Regions from separate parts of the Lysinibacillus sp. GW247-5R2A genome, predicted to be linked through region 2. Evidence: predicted binding sites of a transcription regulator. Region 2 holds the regulator's gene; the other holds the start of a gene.

Region 1 (7,911 bases), on a different contig from region 2:
CTATTTTTGTTTTCATTTAGTAATACTCCAATAGCTCGGCAATTCCAAGCTACCATAGTTTAGCCTTCATAGCTCTTATTCGTGAAGAAAATCGCGATAGTGCCTGGACCCACATGTGAACCGATGGCTGAGCCAATCATCGTAATTTGAACAGCCTGTGGAGAAAAACGCTCCTGAATGGATGCTTTTGCTTCATTGGCAAAGGCCATATCATCACTATGACTAATACCAACAATTTTATTCGTAAAGTTACCTCCACGCTCCTGCATTAAATCCAGCATACGATTAAGGGCCTTTTTACGACCACGTGATTTTTCTATCGGTACAAGTTTGCCATCTTCTACATTTAAAATAGGCTTAATGCTTAGAAGGCCACCTAAAAAGGCACTAGCTTTTGAGACACGGCCACCTTTAGCAAGGTAGTCCAAATCTTCAACTGTAAATAAATGCTCTATTTGAGGAGCGAAAGCGCTAATTCTAGACGCTACATCTTCAAATGAGGTACCTAAATTTCTAAGACGAACAGCCTCTTCCACAACAAGACCATGTCCTAGTGATGCACATTTAGAGTCGATAATGACTAATTTCAATGAAGGATATTGTTCTAATACTTGATTACGTATCATTTGAGCAGTACTATATGTGCCGGATAACTCTGATGAAAAGGCAATATAGATACCTTCTTCTTCATTCTTAGCTAAATCTTCAAAGTGCTTCAAAAAAAGCTCTGGCGACACTTGAGATGTTTTGGGTTGGGCACCTTGACGGATTCCATCATAAACCTCTTTGGAATCAATGGAAATGACATCATCATATTCTTTGTTGTTCAATTGCACTCGTAAAGGGAGTAGCACGACATCATTTTCTTCATAGTAAGACTTTGGTAGATCACATCCACTATCCGTAAAAATCTTCATTCTCTTGTCCCCCTAATTTCAACTTACTTTTTAAAGCCTTTTTAGCTTTATTCAGTCGGTACTCACTTAAATCAACCAGAAGGGGTACCACTGAATAAAGTTAAACTGGTAAAAATGGTATGGTAACTTGAACTTACTACGTAACTATGATAATTTCAAGCGTTCGATGAGTATTTTTGCAATCCCGTCATCATTATTTGTAGTAGTTATTTCATTGGCAATATTTTTAAGGGTTGATATACCATTCCCCATCGCTACGCCAAGTCCAGCATATTCGATCATCTCTAAATCATTGTCTTCATCACCAAAGGCAATAATACGTTCACGTGGAATACCTAAATCCTTTGCTACGTGTGCAATGCCTACTGCTTTATTTAAGCCACGTCGAACAATCTCTATAATATGAAGAGGTGCGCCCCAACGACGGTGTTCAATAACTTCAGCGTGCACTGCCTGTAAGTGGTCGCGAATAATGACAGAATTGGCTTCATTTGCCTGTATCAGTAAACTTGTAGGATTATCTAAGAGATGTGTATATAAATCCCCAAGTGTAATTTTTGGATTACCCATATTAAAAATATTTAAGATGCGATCATCCTCTGTGTGTACATAAATATCATCCTTCACCTCTGCAATGATATTTTCATACTCGTAACTATTAATGGAATTAACGACATCATGGACAACACTTAAATCAATGGGAGTGTGCATATGCTGCCAAGAGACATTTTTAGGATGATGCACATAGGCTCCATTAAAATTGACTATTGGTGTTGTAAGCCCAAGCTCATGATAATAAATATCACTGGCACGGTATGGACGGCCAGTTGCAATCATTACTTGGTGTCCTTGTTCCTTAGCCTGCAATAATGATTTTTTTGTTTTTGCGGAAATTTGTTGTTGGTCTGTTAATAAAGTACCATCTAAATCCAATACGATTAAATGCGGTTTCATAGCTTGTTGCCCCTTTCCTATAGTTTGAATAGTATCTCTTTGTCTTTCATTCGTCAAAATTTTGTCACAGTGAAAAAAGTTTGCTAACATAAAGATGAGACAAGAGTTGGGAGTGACAAGAATGTTTGTAGAAAAAGAAATGTGGGGAAATATTCCTTTATTACATATACATACAGACAGTATGAATGAAGATACCCCAGTAGTGATCTTTTTACATGGCTTTATGAGTGCAAAAGAACATAACTTACACTATGCATATCAGTTGGTGCATAAGGGGGTGCGTGTCCTATTACCAGATGCAAAATTTCATGGTGACCGTAGCGAAGGCCTCACAGAGATGCAAATGAACTTGAAATTTTGGGACATTGTTATAAATTCTATTCATGAAGTGGAACAATTATATAATGAATTAAAGAATAAAAATTTAATAGCTCATCATAAAATTGGCATAGCAGGTACGTCCATGGGTGGTATTGTGACATCAGGCTGTCTTAAGCTGTATGATTGGATTCAAACGGCTGCAGTATGTATGGGTGCGCCTGGTTTTATAAAATTGGGTGAATACCAATTGCAGCAATTTTCAAAAAGCGGTGTCAATTGGCCCATGACAGAGGAAGATGTGCAAAAGATTAATGAGGTCCTCGCAACCTATGATGTCAGTCTAACTCCTGAAAAATTTGCAGGACGCCCGATTTTCTTTTGGCACGGTGAATTAGATAAAACTGTACCTTTCCATGAAACCTATAAATTTTATGAAACATTACGGGAATACTATCAAGCAAACCCTGAAAATTTAACATTCATGGTGAATAAAAAGGCTGGACATGCTGTACCACGTGACGGAATGTTAGCAGCAACAGATTGGCTTGCAGAGCATTTGGCATAATATGATGCATCTGCTATGATAAGGTTAACACTATGATGGAAGGAGAAATGAGAATGGATCAAGATATGAAAGATAGCATGTTAGGTGCATTAGAAAACGTAATTGACCCTGAGCTTGGAATTGATATCGTCAACTTAGGTTTAGTATATGATGTAGAATTAGATGATGAAGGTGTAGCGACGGTTACAATGACGCTAACATCGATGGGGTGTCCACTTGGCCCAGTAATTGTGGATCAAGTGAATACAGCATTAAATGAACTACCAGAAGTGAAAAGTACAAATGTAAACATTGTATGGAATCCACCTTGGTCAAAAGATAAAATGTCACGCTATGCAAAAATGGCATTGGGTGTACGCTAATAGTGGCTATTAAAAATCCCTGCTTATAAAAAATAAGCAGGGATTTAGCATGTAACGAATTAATCGATACGGCATACTTGTAAAGGACAATTTTCGCAGGCAATCTCATTTTTTAAAAATTGTAAATCGTGAATAGTAATAAAACCTTTGTCAAAAGTCAAAATATCATGTTTTTTTAAATCATTCAACATACGATTAATCATTTCACGACTAGTCGCACACAAATTGGCAATTTCCGTATTTGTTAGTTGAAACTCAATAAAAATGGAACCATCCTCTAAAGGTTTACCATACGTATTAGATAGACGAATGAGTGTTGAAAACAAGGCACCCTTTTTCCCATTTAACACTAAATCACGCAAACGACTCTGATGTTTTAAATTTTCTGTCTGTAGCCACTTCATGTATTCCACCATGATTGTAGGCTGTTCTTCCAGTAAATGTTCTAATGATTTTCTACTTAAAACATATAGCGTAGCAGATTCTAAAACTTTTGCAGTCATGGAGTTATAGACAAGGTTACAAAATAATGAACCCTCTCCAATGATACTATTAGGACCACATATACGAATCGTCAATTCCTTGCCAGCTTCGGTTTCTTGACTAATCGATATAACACCTGACTTAATATAGTATATTTCCTTTGACCGTTCACCCTCTAGAAAAATTTTATTCCCTTTATTTACTTTGATAAAAACACCATGCTTTTGAAAAAGGTCCATAATTTTTTCAAACATATTATCCATTGAAACCATATCTCCAACACATCGCTTTCTTTTTGTAATAAATGGCGATTATTACAAAAGGACAGTGGATTTTTCGATACTAAAACATAGAAACATACTATTATTATAACGTAAATTTTCATAAATAAGTGTAAAAATTTAGTGCTATTTCTTTGCGAAGAACTGTCGAGTGATGTAAAATAAAGTTAGTCAAAGAAGGTCAAACTTTTAAAAAGAACCAGAATGGGTATAAAAATTATGCGAAATATTAAAGTAAAGGAGTGCTAGCTATGCAATTTCAACAAACAGATAATCAAAAGCCATTAGAGCAATTTGGACGTAATTTAATAGAAGAAGTTAAAAATGGCAAAATGGATCCTGTCATTGGGCGCGATGAGGAAATTCGAAATGTCATTCGTATTTTAACACGTAAAACAAAAAATAATCCTGTATTAATTGGTGAGCCAGGAGTTGGTAAAACAGCAATTGTAGAAGGCTTAGCGCAACGTATTGTGAAGGGTGATGTACCAGAGGGCTTGAAAGAGTGCGTGCTATACGAGCTGGATATGAGTGCCTTAATTGCAGGTGCAAGCTACCGTGGCCAATTTGAAGAGCGTTTAAAAGGCGTGTTAAAAGAAGTGAAAGATTCAGAAGGTCAAATCATTTTATTTATAGATGAAATTCATACAATTGTAGGCGCAGGCAAAACGGATGGCGCTATGGATGCAGGAAATATGTTAAAGCCCATGCTAGCTCGTGGTGAATTACATTGTATCGGTGCTACTACATTAGATGAATATCGTATGTATATTGAAAAAGATCCTGCCTTAGAACGCCGGTTCCAGCAAGTTCTTGTACGTGAGCCTTCTATTGAGGATACTGTGTCTATTTTAAGAGGCTTAAAAGAACGCTTTGAATTACATCATGCAGTACGTATTCATGACCGCGCGATTGTGGCCGCAGCAGAACTATCCAATCGTTATATTACAGAGCGATTTTTACCAGATAAGGCGATTGATTTAATTGATGAGGCATGTGCCATGATTCGAACAGAAATTGATTCAATGCCACAGGAACTTGATGCCGTGACTCGTCGTATTATGCAGCTAGAAATTGAAGAACAAGCGTTGCGTAAGGAAAAGGACGAAGCAAGTAAAAAACGTCTGGAGCAATTACGAGAGGAATTGGCAAAGTTAAAAGAGTCCTCTGAAGGAATGCGGCAACAATGGGAGGCAGAGAAGGAAAAGCTACATGATATTCAGAAAAAACGAGAGACATTAGATAAGTACCGTCGTGATTTAGATGAAGCGGAAAGTAAGTATGATTTAAATAAAGCTGCAGAATTACGACATGGTAAAATTCCAACACTTGAAAAAGACATTCAGGTGCTCGAAAAAGAATTAGAAAGCGGCGCAGAGTCCCGTATTTTACGTGAAGAAGTGACAGCTGAAGAAATCGCAGCAATTGTTTCTCGCTGGACAGGTATTCCTGTGACAAAATTAGTGGAGGGCGAGCGAGAAAAACTATTACGTTTAAAAGATACATTACATGAACGCGTAGTTGGCCAAGATACAGCTGTTCAGTTAGTAACAGAGGCTGTATGGCGTGCTCGTGCAGGCATTAAAGATCCGCAGCGTCCAATTGGTAGCTTTTTATTCTTAGGTCCGACAGGTGTTGGGAAAACAGAGCTTGCTAAGGCACTAGCTGCTCAATTATTTGATTCAGAGGATCATTTTATTCGAATTGATATGAGTGAATATATGGAAAAGCATAGTGTGTCTCGCTTAGTTGGTGCTCCTCCAGGGTACATTGGCTATGAGGAAGGCGGTCAATTAACGGAAGCTGTCCGTCGCAATCCTTATTCTGTAGTGTTATTAGATGAAATTGAAAAAGCACACCCAGATGTGGCTAATATTTTATTGCAAATTTTAGATGACGGTCGCATTACAGATAGTCAAGGACGTATGGTCAATTTTACAAATACCGTAGTGATTTTAACGTCGAATATCGGCTCTAGTTATTTAATGGAGGCAAAAGATGACGATCCAACCGTTGAAGACTTGGTTATGACTGCTCTCAGACAGCATTTCAAACCAGAGTTATTAAACCGTATGGATGATATTATCTTTTTCCATGCCTTATCAAATAAACACTTTACAGCAATTGCTTGGAAGTATGTAGAGCAGTTAATTAACCGTGTGGCTGAACAAGAAATTACATTAGCTGTCGACCAAGAAGTTATTGATTGGGTTGTGCTACAAGGAGCAGATGCTCAATTTGGGGCAAGACCACTAAAACGCTTCGTACAACGACATATCGAAACGGCTGTGGCAAAGGAACTGCTACGGGGCGAGGTATTGCCTGGAGAAACATTGCATGTAAAAATGAATGATGGCCATTGTATAGTGGAAAAATAACAGAAAAAACCTGTTTCGCATAATGCGGAACAGGTTTTTTCTAGCTGAATTAATGATGGTCTGCAGCCTCTGGTGTAGGATCGTTTGGAAGGATTGCTCCAATAATAAAAATTAAGATGGAGAATACAACTGAAACGATTGCCCCTGTCTTAAAATCAAATGGTGCACCAAGTACAGAGCTGACTACATAGTTTAACATTGAAACTAGTAGGAATGACCATACGAACGTTACGATATATTGCATTAATTTCACCTCAACCGAACTTTTTTCATCATAAGTTTTTACTCATATTCATTATCATATCATAACATAAATCGAAAAAAAATGAATCTTTTATGTGAAACATGGCGATTTTGTCACAACAAATACAAGGTTTTGCATTTTATAATTCTCATGTATTTTTTGCGGCATTCAATTTGCCAAAGTATGCAAACCTGAAAAAGGGAATTAGGCAACTCTATAGATTTTACACTATATGCAGTATAACCCTAAGCCTACCTTCTAAAACAAAGAAACGACGCGTTTAACATACAATAATTTTAAATCGTCTTGCGTCATTCCTTTACTATGCGTTATAATTATGACCAGTTACTAATAATTGATAGTAAGAAAGCTGAGGGGTTGCTATATGAACGCTGGTATTTTAGGAATAGGCAAATACGTTCCTGAGAAAGTCGTGACAAATTTTGATTTAGAAAAAATAATGGATACTTCGGATGAGTGGATTCGTACGCGAACAGGCATTGAAGAACGTCATTTTGCGGCAGATGATCAGGAAACTTCAGATTTAGCAGTAGCCGCTGCTAAAGAAGCTATTGCAAAAGCGGGTATTACGCCTGAGGAGATTGGGTTAATACTTGTAGCAACTGTCACACAGGATCAAACTTTCCCAAGTGTAGCATGTATGGTTCAGGAACAACTCGGAGCAGTAAATGCTGCGGCGATGGATCAAGCAGCCGCATGTGCAGGATTTATATATAGTTTAGTGACAGCTAAACATTTTGTAGAGGCAAACACTTATAAATATGTCTTAGTAGTAGGTGTTGAAAAGCTGTCAAAAGTCATTGATTGGAATGATCGAAATACAGCAGTATTATTCGGTGATGGCGCGAGCGCAGCAGTTGTAGGGCCAGTATCTGAAGGCAGAGGTATTTTATCATTTGAGCTTGGTGCAGATGGCACAGGCGGTAAAAATCTTTATTTAACAAAACAAGACACAATTGCCATGAATGGTCGTGAAGTATTTAAATTTGCTGTACGCCAAATGGGTGAATCGGCTGTCAGTGTGTTAGATAAAGCAGGATTAACAAAAGAAGACGTAGATTTTTTAGTGCCGCATCAGGCAAATATACGTATTATGGAATCTGCTCGTGAGCGATTAGAGCTACCACCAGAAAAAATGTCAAAAACGATTCATAAATATGGGAATACTTCTGCAGCATCGATTGGTATTTCCTTGGTAGATGAGCTTGAAGCAGGTAAAATTAAAGAGGATGATTTATTAGTCCTTGTTGGTTTTGGTGGCGGCTTAACATGGGGTGCCGTAGCCATGAGATGGGGAAAATAAGTAGGAATAATGCTTGAGGGGAGTAAGACAATGAGTAAAAGACGAGTAGTAATTACAGGAATTGGCGCAGTTACACCACTAG
Region 2 (7,911 bases):
AGAAGTAAGAGATTGGAAGGATGCTATATACCATTTTGATTGTAAGCCAATTCGAACATGGGTTTCAGCAATGGCTTTTCTTTCAGCGATATAGGCGTCATTAATATGACTTTCAAAAATATCGCTTAAATGCTTATGTAACGTAACTTTTAAACGATCTATATGCGAGGTTCTATTAATAATGTCTACTAAATCTTGGCTCAAGCTAATGGCTGCATAAAATTGCTCCACCATTGCAGGAATTAAATCCTTAGCTAACGGTTGTAGTTGCTTAATAATGGCTAAATCCTCAATGGTTAAATTTAAAAGCTGTAATTGCTTTTGAAGGTTTGGATGACTTAAAACATCTAATTGTACATGGCCCTTAAAATTTTCAGGTGTTAATGTAATTGAGTAGCTGGAACTGCTGTTTTTTGAAAACCAACTCATTATTGTTTGCTCCATTCTTAATATCCATAATAATTGTGAGTAAAATGCACTTCTGAATTTGTTAGGTCTGTAAATTTGATAAATAATTGGTATTAAATCTATTTTACTATTATTTGCTGAATATTTGGTTAAAAATTTGGTTATTTCTTTATTTTTTTACTTTATTGGCAGTCCGATTAGTGAGGCGAAGTAAATTTGAATTTAATTTGGGAAACCTGTAAAATACGAACTGTTTAAGGAGAGAAAAATTGAACGTGAAAGATTATAGGAGGAGGTACTATATGGAGAAAAAACGCTTTAAATTCGTTATTCCAGTCATGGTCATTGTTGCAATAGGTTCCGTTTATATGCTACGAAACTACTATGCGGAAGTTCCAGATATTGAACAGCTATTAATTACTATTTGCGCCGCTCTAGGGTCAGGGGTTTTAGCATACTTTTTATTCCCACAGCAGGGTGACAATAAAATTGACGATCGAGGTCCTTACTAAAAGTGAAAAATGAAGCTGCTCGTTTGATTGTTAAACGAGCAGCTTTTTGTGGGAATTAAGGCTTAAATAATTTAAACCAGCCTTTATGTTTAAAAATAGTAAGCATAGCGATTACAACAATAATCATAATGCCGAGAACAATAAAATAGCTGTATCGTCCATGTAGCTCAGGCATATTATCAAAGTTCATCCCATATACACCTGCAATAAAGGTTAGTGGAATGAAGATCGTTGAGACGATTGTTAGAGTCATCATTATGCCGTTCATGCGGCTTGAGCTCATAGCCATATAGCTATCTCGCATATCTGCTGTCAACTCTCGATTTGATTCAACCATTTCTGTCAGTTTTAGAAGATGGTCGTATATATCTCCAAAATAAGCTCTTTCAGATTTGTTTAATGAAAAGCGGTAAGAATTAAGTACTCGATATAAAAGGTCTCGCATCGGTAAAATGGCACGCCGCAAATCGAGCAAATCACTACGAAATTCGAAGACAATCTTCATGGCATTTACATTGCTTTGGTATGTAAGCTCGCCTTCAAGTGCATTTAAATGATCTTCAATTTTATAAACAAGCGGAAAATAACTATCAACGATTTTATCAATGGTTTGATACGTTAAGTAGACGGTGCCACGTTCCCAGTTTTTTGGCTGGCTTTCTAACATCTTTTGTACCTTTTCAATTTCGGGTACTGGGTTCTTATGGAATGTCACAATATACTTATTTGAGGCAAAAATATTAACCTCTTCTGCAGCTAAGGTCAGCTCGTTTAATCGATGGATGACGAAAAAATGGAAATCGTCATAAAAATCGAGTTTAGGTCGTTGTAATCGCATTAAGCAATCTTCAATAGCTAGTGGGTGAAAATGAAAAAATGAATCTAGCAAAGATTCTTCCTCTGCAGTTGGGCAATTAAAATCGACCCAGTACCATTCGAATTCTTGTTGATGTATGGATTCCAAAGGGAAATCTTTTAGTAATTGTTGTTTTTTTGTAATGCCAATGGTGCTTATCACAGCTTTCACCTCAAAGTATTTACTACAAAATATATTTACTGTTCTTCTTTAAAGCATACCCATCCACCAAACAAAGTAGTGGCAAAAAATCGAGAAGGCTTTATAAAACCTGCTTCTTGTAATAATGTTAAAATCGCTTCCTCGGGCATAAAGGACAGGGCCCGGATGGATTTTTCCATTTCTGCAACATCAGCTACGGAAAGCTTGGTATGTTGAAGCCAATAGGAACGCCATAAATCGAATTGCAGTTCCGTTTCAATAGTACCAGGTTGACCGTATTTCGAAACTAGGACAAACGGTGCGCCAGGTTGTAAATGGTTCCAAATTTCTTTTAAGGTCGATAGCTTATCCTCATAGCTTTGAATAAAATGAAGGACGAGTACACAACTAGCTGCATCAAATTTTATAGCAGGTAGATGGGTATCCAGCAATGTTCCTTGATAGAAGGACAGATCATTCGGTAAAGATTGGAGACGCTCCTTTGCTATATTAAGCATGGATTCTGACGGATCAATACCTGTAAATGACCAATTTGGTCTTCCATCTGCTAGCTGTAATATTTCATTGCCACTGCCTGCACCAATAACCAATATATCCGCATGCTCATGTAATGTGGAACGATAAAAAGTTTGTATTAAACGAAGCATTGCATCATAGCTTGGTAGAGTACGGCGAATCCCCTTTTCATATTCATTTGCTAATGTGTGGTTGAATTCCATTTCTCATCACGACCTCTCAAAAATTTTTTAAAAAACTCACTTTAAATTGAAACTATTACGGGTATAGTTCCGTAAATAGTAGTACATAAAACGATAGATAACGTATAAAGAAAGGGTTGATATATATGGAGAGTAAATGGTCTAAAGTAATCATACACGCAAGTTCGTTTTTTGCGCCATGGTTAGTTCCCATTATCTTCTTTTTAGTTAGTTCGGATGAGGAAGTGAAGGCAATTTCTATTCAAGCCATTCTTTTCCAACTTGTCATGGCAATTTTACTTGCTGTTTCTGGATTCTTAAGCATTTTCATTATTGGCATTCCATTTTTAATTGTTTTCGGTATTATGCTATTTGTAGTACCAATTATCGGTATCGTCAAAGCATTAACTGACGAGCCTTGGCGTTATCCAATTGTAGGTCGTTGGGTATAATTTTTATAGACGCAAGTATATGCTAGTTGCATATGCTTGCGTTTTTTCTATGGATAAAAAGGGTACATTAGGTGTAGGAAGAAAAAAGATATGCTCGTTAACGACTAATTAGTGCTATTTTCTACGCTTGAATATAGTTTTTTAGCCTTTTCATTTTTCTCTAGGCGAAATCATTGCAATTATTTTCAAGCGTTTTGTATAATATACTCAAAGAAAGTCAAAGATAGTCAAAGTCAGTGAAGCAAGCGAGGTGTATTCCTAAAATGCGTAATATATCAGACATCATAGAAGGTTACTTAAAGCAAGTACTTGAATTAGGTGGAGAAGGGCATATTGAAATAAAACGTAGTGAAATTGCAGACAAATTTCAATGTGTACCATCACAAATAAATTATGTCATTAATACAAGATTTACCGCCGAGCGAGGTTACCTTGTGGAGAGCAAGCGAGGTGGTGGTGGATACATTCGAATTTTACGTGTCCGCGCGAATTCACAGATTGATCTAATCGACGATGTTCTCCGGCATATTGAAGGTGGCGCATCGCAAACAATGGCAGAAGATTTAGTATATCGACTTATCGATGAGCAGGTAATTTCAAAGCGAGAAGCGAAATTAATGTTAGCAGCAATTGATCGCTCAACAATCGATTTACATCTCCCTCTAAGAGATATAATTCGAGCAAGAATATTGCGGGCGATGCTGACAACTATAAAATATGAGCAACAGAAATAGTGAGGTGATGGAAATGATATGTGAACATTGTAAACAACGTAATGCGACAGTTACTGTAACACAAGTTCAAAATGGGCAAAAGGTGGAGCACCATTATTGTGACGTCTGCGCCTCACAATTCCATCCATTTCATGCAGAGTTTAAACAGGAGCCAGTTTCCATACAACAGTTATTATCAAACTGGTTTGGCTCACCTACATGGCAAAAGGTAGGAGAAAAACAACAAACACAGCCACAACAGCAAACATGCCCACAATGTGAATTTACGTATAAGCAATTTTTAAAAGAAGGTAAATTTGGTTGCCCAAGCTGTTATGACACTTTTAGTGAGCATTTGCCTAAGCTCTTTAACCGCATACAGGCAGGGCCCCAACATATTGGGAAAATGCCAGGTGCCCATAGCAATGTGTATGTCATTAAAAAGCAAATAGAGGATATCCGTAAACGCATGAAGTTTGCTGTAGATGAAGAGCAATTCGAAGAGGCAGCAAGGCTTCGAGATGAAGTCAAAGAGCTTGAGAAGCAGCTACAATTTGAAGGTGGTGATGTGTCTTGATGATTGAATCATTTTTAGAGCGTGCGACACCTACTTGGATGGGTATCGAAGACGATTATTCTGATATTGTCATTAGTACACGAATTCGCCTTGCTCGAAATTTAGATGGCTATCGTTTTCCACTATCGTTTTCAGAGAACGAGGCTTTACAGGTGGAGCAGGCAGTTACACATGCAATAAGTGATAGTCCAACCCTTCAAAATGATTATGCATATTTTGCTATCAATGATCTAACACCTTTACAACGTCAAATTCTTGTAGAAAAGCATTTGATTAGTCCGCAGCTTGCCAAAAAAGAGCAGGTGGGCTCCGTGCTTCTGTCACAAGATGAATCCGTGAGTATTATGGTGAATGAAGAAGATCATTTACGCATTCAATGTATGACAGCGAGTTTCCAGCTTCAAAATGCCTATGAACAAGCGAATAAGATTGACCGTATTCTAGAGAAGGTCTTACCTTATGCTTTTCGAGATACGTTTGGCTATTTAACAAGCTGTCCTACGAATATTGGTACTGGGCTACGAGCATCTGTGATGATGCATTTACCTGCTCTTACGTTAACCGGACAGATGAATCAAATTATAAATGCGATGACACGTCTAGGTATGACCGTAAGAGGTATATATGGTGAAGGAAGCGAAAATTTAGGAAATGTTTATCAAGTGTCCAACCAAATTACACTTGGAAAGACAGAAGAAGATATTTTAGCAGATATACAAAGTGTTGCTGAAAAAATTATACAAAAAGAACGGCATGCGAGAGGTAGATTGATGGAAAAGGCCGAGCTGGCTTTAGAAGATCGAGTTTACCGAGCTTTAGGTACCCTTACGTATGCAAGAATTTTAACGAGTGAGGAAGCGGCTACCTGTCTTTCGAATGTTCGTTTAGGAGTCGACCTACAGTTGATTGACGGTATACTCGCAACAACTTTAAATGAGTGTGTCGTCAGTATGCAACCAGGTTTTTTACAGCATTATGCAGGTGAGGCATTACCGCCTGCTGTACGTGATCGTGTACGAGCTGAAATGCTTCGTGAGGCATTATTTCAAACACACACGAATAAGCCTAATAATGGGGAAAAAGGAGAGGATTTATATGATGTTTAATCGTTTTACACAACGCGCGCAAAAAGTATTACAGCTTGCTCAGGAAGAGGCTATTCGTTGGAAGCACGAATCCATTGGTACAGAGCACATTTTATTAGGGCTTATACGTGAAGGCGGCGGTATTGCTGCAAAAGCGTTAGAAGCTATTGATATTAGTCCTCAAATGATTGAAGCTGGTATTGAAGAATTAGTCGGCAAAGGGAAAGAAGATGTTGGTCCAATAGTTCACTATACGCCACGAGCGAAAAAAGTAATTGAACTATCGGTTGACGAATCACGTAAATTAGGTCATTCGTATATCGGTACAGAGCATTTACTATTAGCACTTATACGTGAAGGTGAAGGTGTAGCAGCTCGCGTCTTAAATAATGCAGGTGTAGGCTTAAATAAAGCACGTCAGCAAGTTTTATTATTATTAGGAAATAATGATAACGCGCAGTCTGGTCAACAAGCTGCACAAGCGGCGAATACCCCAACATTAGATAGTTTAGCCCGTGATTTAACGCAAATTGCCCGTGAAGGTACGTTAGATCCTGTTATTGGTCGAAGCAAGGAAATTACACGTGTTATCGAAGTATTATCGCGTCGTACAAAAAATAACCCTGTCCTAATTGGTGAGCCAGGTGTTGGTAAAACAGCAATTGCTGAAGGGTTAGCACAGCAAATTATTCATAATGAAGTACCAGAAATTCTTCGAGACAAACGAGTGATGACGCTTGATATGGGAACTGTCGTTGCAGGTACAAAATATCGTGGTGAATTTGAGGACCGTTTGAAAAAGGTCATGGATGAAATTCGCCAAGCCGGCAATATCATTTTATTTATTGATGAATTGCATACTTTAATCGGTGCAGGTGGTGCAGAAGGTGCAATTGACGCATCAAATATTTTAAAACCGTCCTTAGCACGTGGGGAGCTTCAATGTATAGGTGCGACAACGCTTGATGAATATCGTAAATATATTGAAAAAGATGCAGCATTAGAGCGTCGTTTCCAACCGATCCAAGTGGATGAACCAACGGTGGAAGAAGCTATTCTCATTATTCAAGGTTTACGTGACCGCTATGAAGCACATCACCGAGTGAAAATTACAGATGAAGCAATTGAAGCAGCGGCAAAAATGGGTGATCGATATATTTCAGACCGCTTCTTACCAGATAAAGCAATCGACCTTATCGATGAAGCAGGTTCAAAGGTTCGCTTACGTTCATTCGCGGTGCCACCAAACTTAAAGGCACTTGAAGATAAGCTTGAAAATGTTCGCTCTGAAAAGAATGCTGCTGTATCAGGTCAAGAATTTGAAAAGGCTGCAGCACTTAGAGATACTGAGCAAAAGCTTAAAGATGAGATTGAAGCTACACGTAAGAATTGGAAAGAAGAGCAAGGCAAGGCCGAGTCCAAAGTGACCGTAGATGATGTTGCAGCAGTTGTATCCATGTGGACAGGAATTCCTGTAGCTAAAATTGCTTCTGAAGAATCTTCGAAATTATTACAACTTGAAGAAGAGCTACACAAACGCGTTGTAGGGCAAGGCGAAGCGGTAGAAGCTATTTCACGTGCGATCCGTCGTGCGAGAGCAGGCCTTAAAGATCCAAAACGACCAATCGGTTCATTTATTTTCTTAGGTCCTACAGGTGTTGGTAAAACAGAGCTTGCAAGAGCACTTGCTGAAGTGATGTTTGGTGACGAAGATGCTATGATTCGTGTCGATATGTCTGAGTATATGGAGAAACACTCGACTTCTCGTTTAGTAGGTTCGCCTCCAGGCTATGTAGGCTTTGACGATGGTGGTCAATTGACTGAAAAAGTCCGTCGTAAACCATATTCTGTCGTATTACTAGATGAAATTGAAAAAGCACACCCTGATGTTTTCAATATTCTACTGCAAGTTCTTGAAGATGGACGCTTAACGGACTCTAAAGGTCGTGTAGTAGACTTCCGCAATACAGTAGTCATTATGACTTCAAATGTTGGTGCGGATGCACTTAAATATCAAAAAAGTCTTGGTTTTAATGTTGGTGGCGCAGATTCTAAGCATAAAGATATGAAGAGTACGATGCTAGAAGAATTGAAAAAAGCATTCCGCCCAGAATTCTTAAACCGTATCGATGAAATGATTGTCTTCCATGCATTAGAAAAAGAGCATTTGAAAGAAATCATTGCGATGATGGGGAATGCTCTAACAAAACGTTTGAAAGAGCAAGATATTTCACTAGAATTAACCGATGCAGCGCTTGAAAAAATTGCACAGGAGGGCTATGACCCTCAATACGGTGCACGTCCACTACGTCGAGCATTACAAAAACAAGTGGAAGACCGATTATCAGAAGAATTACTAAAAGGTAATGTGGAGAAGGGTAATCATGTTGTCATCGATTATGTAAACGATGAATTTATTGTGAAGAAAAAAGAGGGCGTTTCTATCTC

The links. Region 2 encodes CtsR, which represses protease genes until heat stress. Its sites were predicted from a motif close to ATGGTCAATAAAGGTCAAACA; they were not measured.
Region 1: AC07YC_RS12530 (ATP-dependent Clp protease ATP-binding subunit) is a predicted target of CtsR. The motif match lies at 4,051-4,071, and genes of this name have one in related genera.

Annotation. Positions count from the first base shown of each region.
Region 1 is NZ_JBWKZL010000007.1:154,307-162,217, reverse strand. It holds gene AC07YC_RS12555 (DegV family protein) at 60-917, opposite strand; gene AC07YC_RS12550 (Cof-type HAD-IIB family hydrolase) at 1,062-1,871, opposite strand; gene AC07YC_RS12545 (prolyl oligopeptidase family serine peptidase) at 1,993-2,757, shown strand; gene AC07YC_RS12540 (metal-sulfur cluster assembly factor) at 2,811-3,119, shown strand; gene AC07YC_RS12535 (Crp/Fnr family transcriptional regulator) at 3,179-3,865, opposite strand; gene AC07YC_RS12530 (ATP-dependent Clp protease ATP-binding subunit) at 4,135-6,261, shown strand; gene AC07YC_RS12525 (YjzD family protein) at 6,311-6,505, opposite strand; gene AC07YC_RS12520 (beta-ketoacyl-ACP synthase III) at 6,891-7,829, shown strand; gene fabF (beta-ketoacyl-ACP synthase II) at 7,860-7,911, shown strand, end outside.
Region 2 is NZ_JBWKZL010000010.1:140,485-148,395, forward strand. It holds partial or broken gene AC07YC_RS16090 (protoglobin family protein) at 1-444, opposite strand, end outside; gene AC07YC_RS16095 (hypothetical protein) at 711-920, shown strand; gene corA (magnesium/cobalt transporter CorA) at 976-1,938, opposite strand; gene AC07YC_RS16105 (class I SAM-dependent methyltransferase) at 1,974-2,657, opposite strand; gene AC07YC_RS16110 (DUF4870 domain-containing protein) at 2,783-3,088, shown strand; gene AC07YC_RS16115 (CtsR family transcriptional regulator) at 3,352-3,822, shown strand; gene AC07YC_RS16120 (UvrB/UvrC motif-containing protein) at 3,836-4,378, shown strand; gene mcsB (protein-arginine kinase McsB) at 4,375-5,484, shown strand; gene AC07YC_RS16130 (ATP-dependent Clp protease ATP-binding subunit) at 5,474-7,911, shown strand, end outside.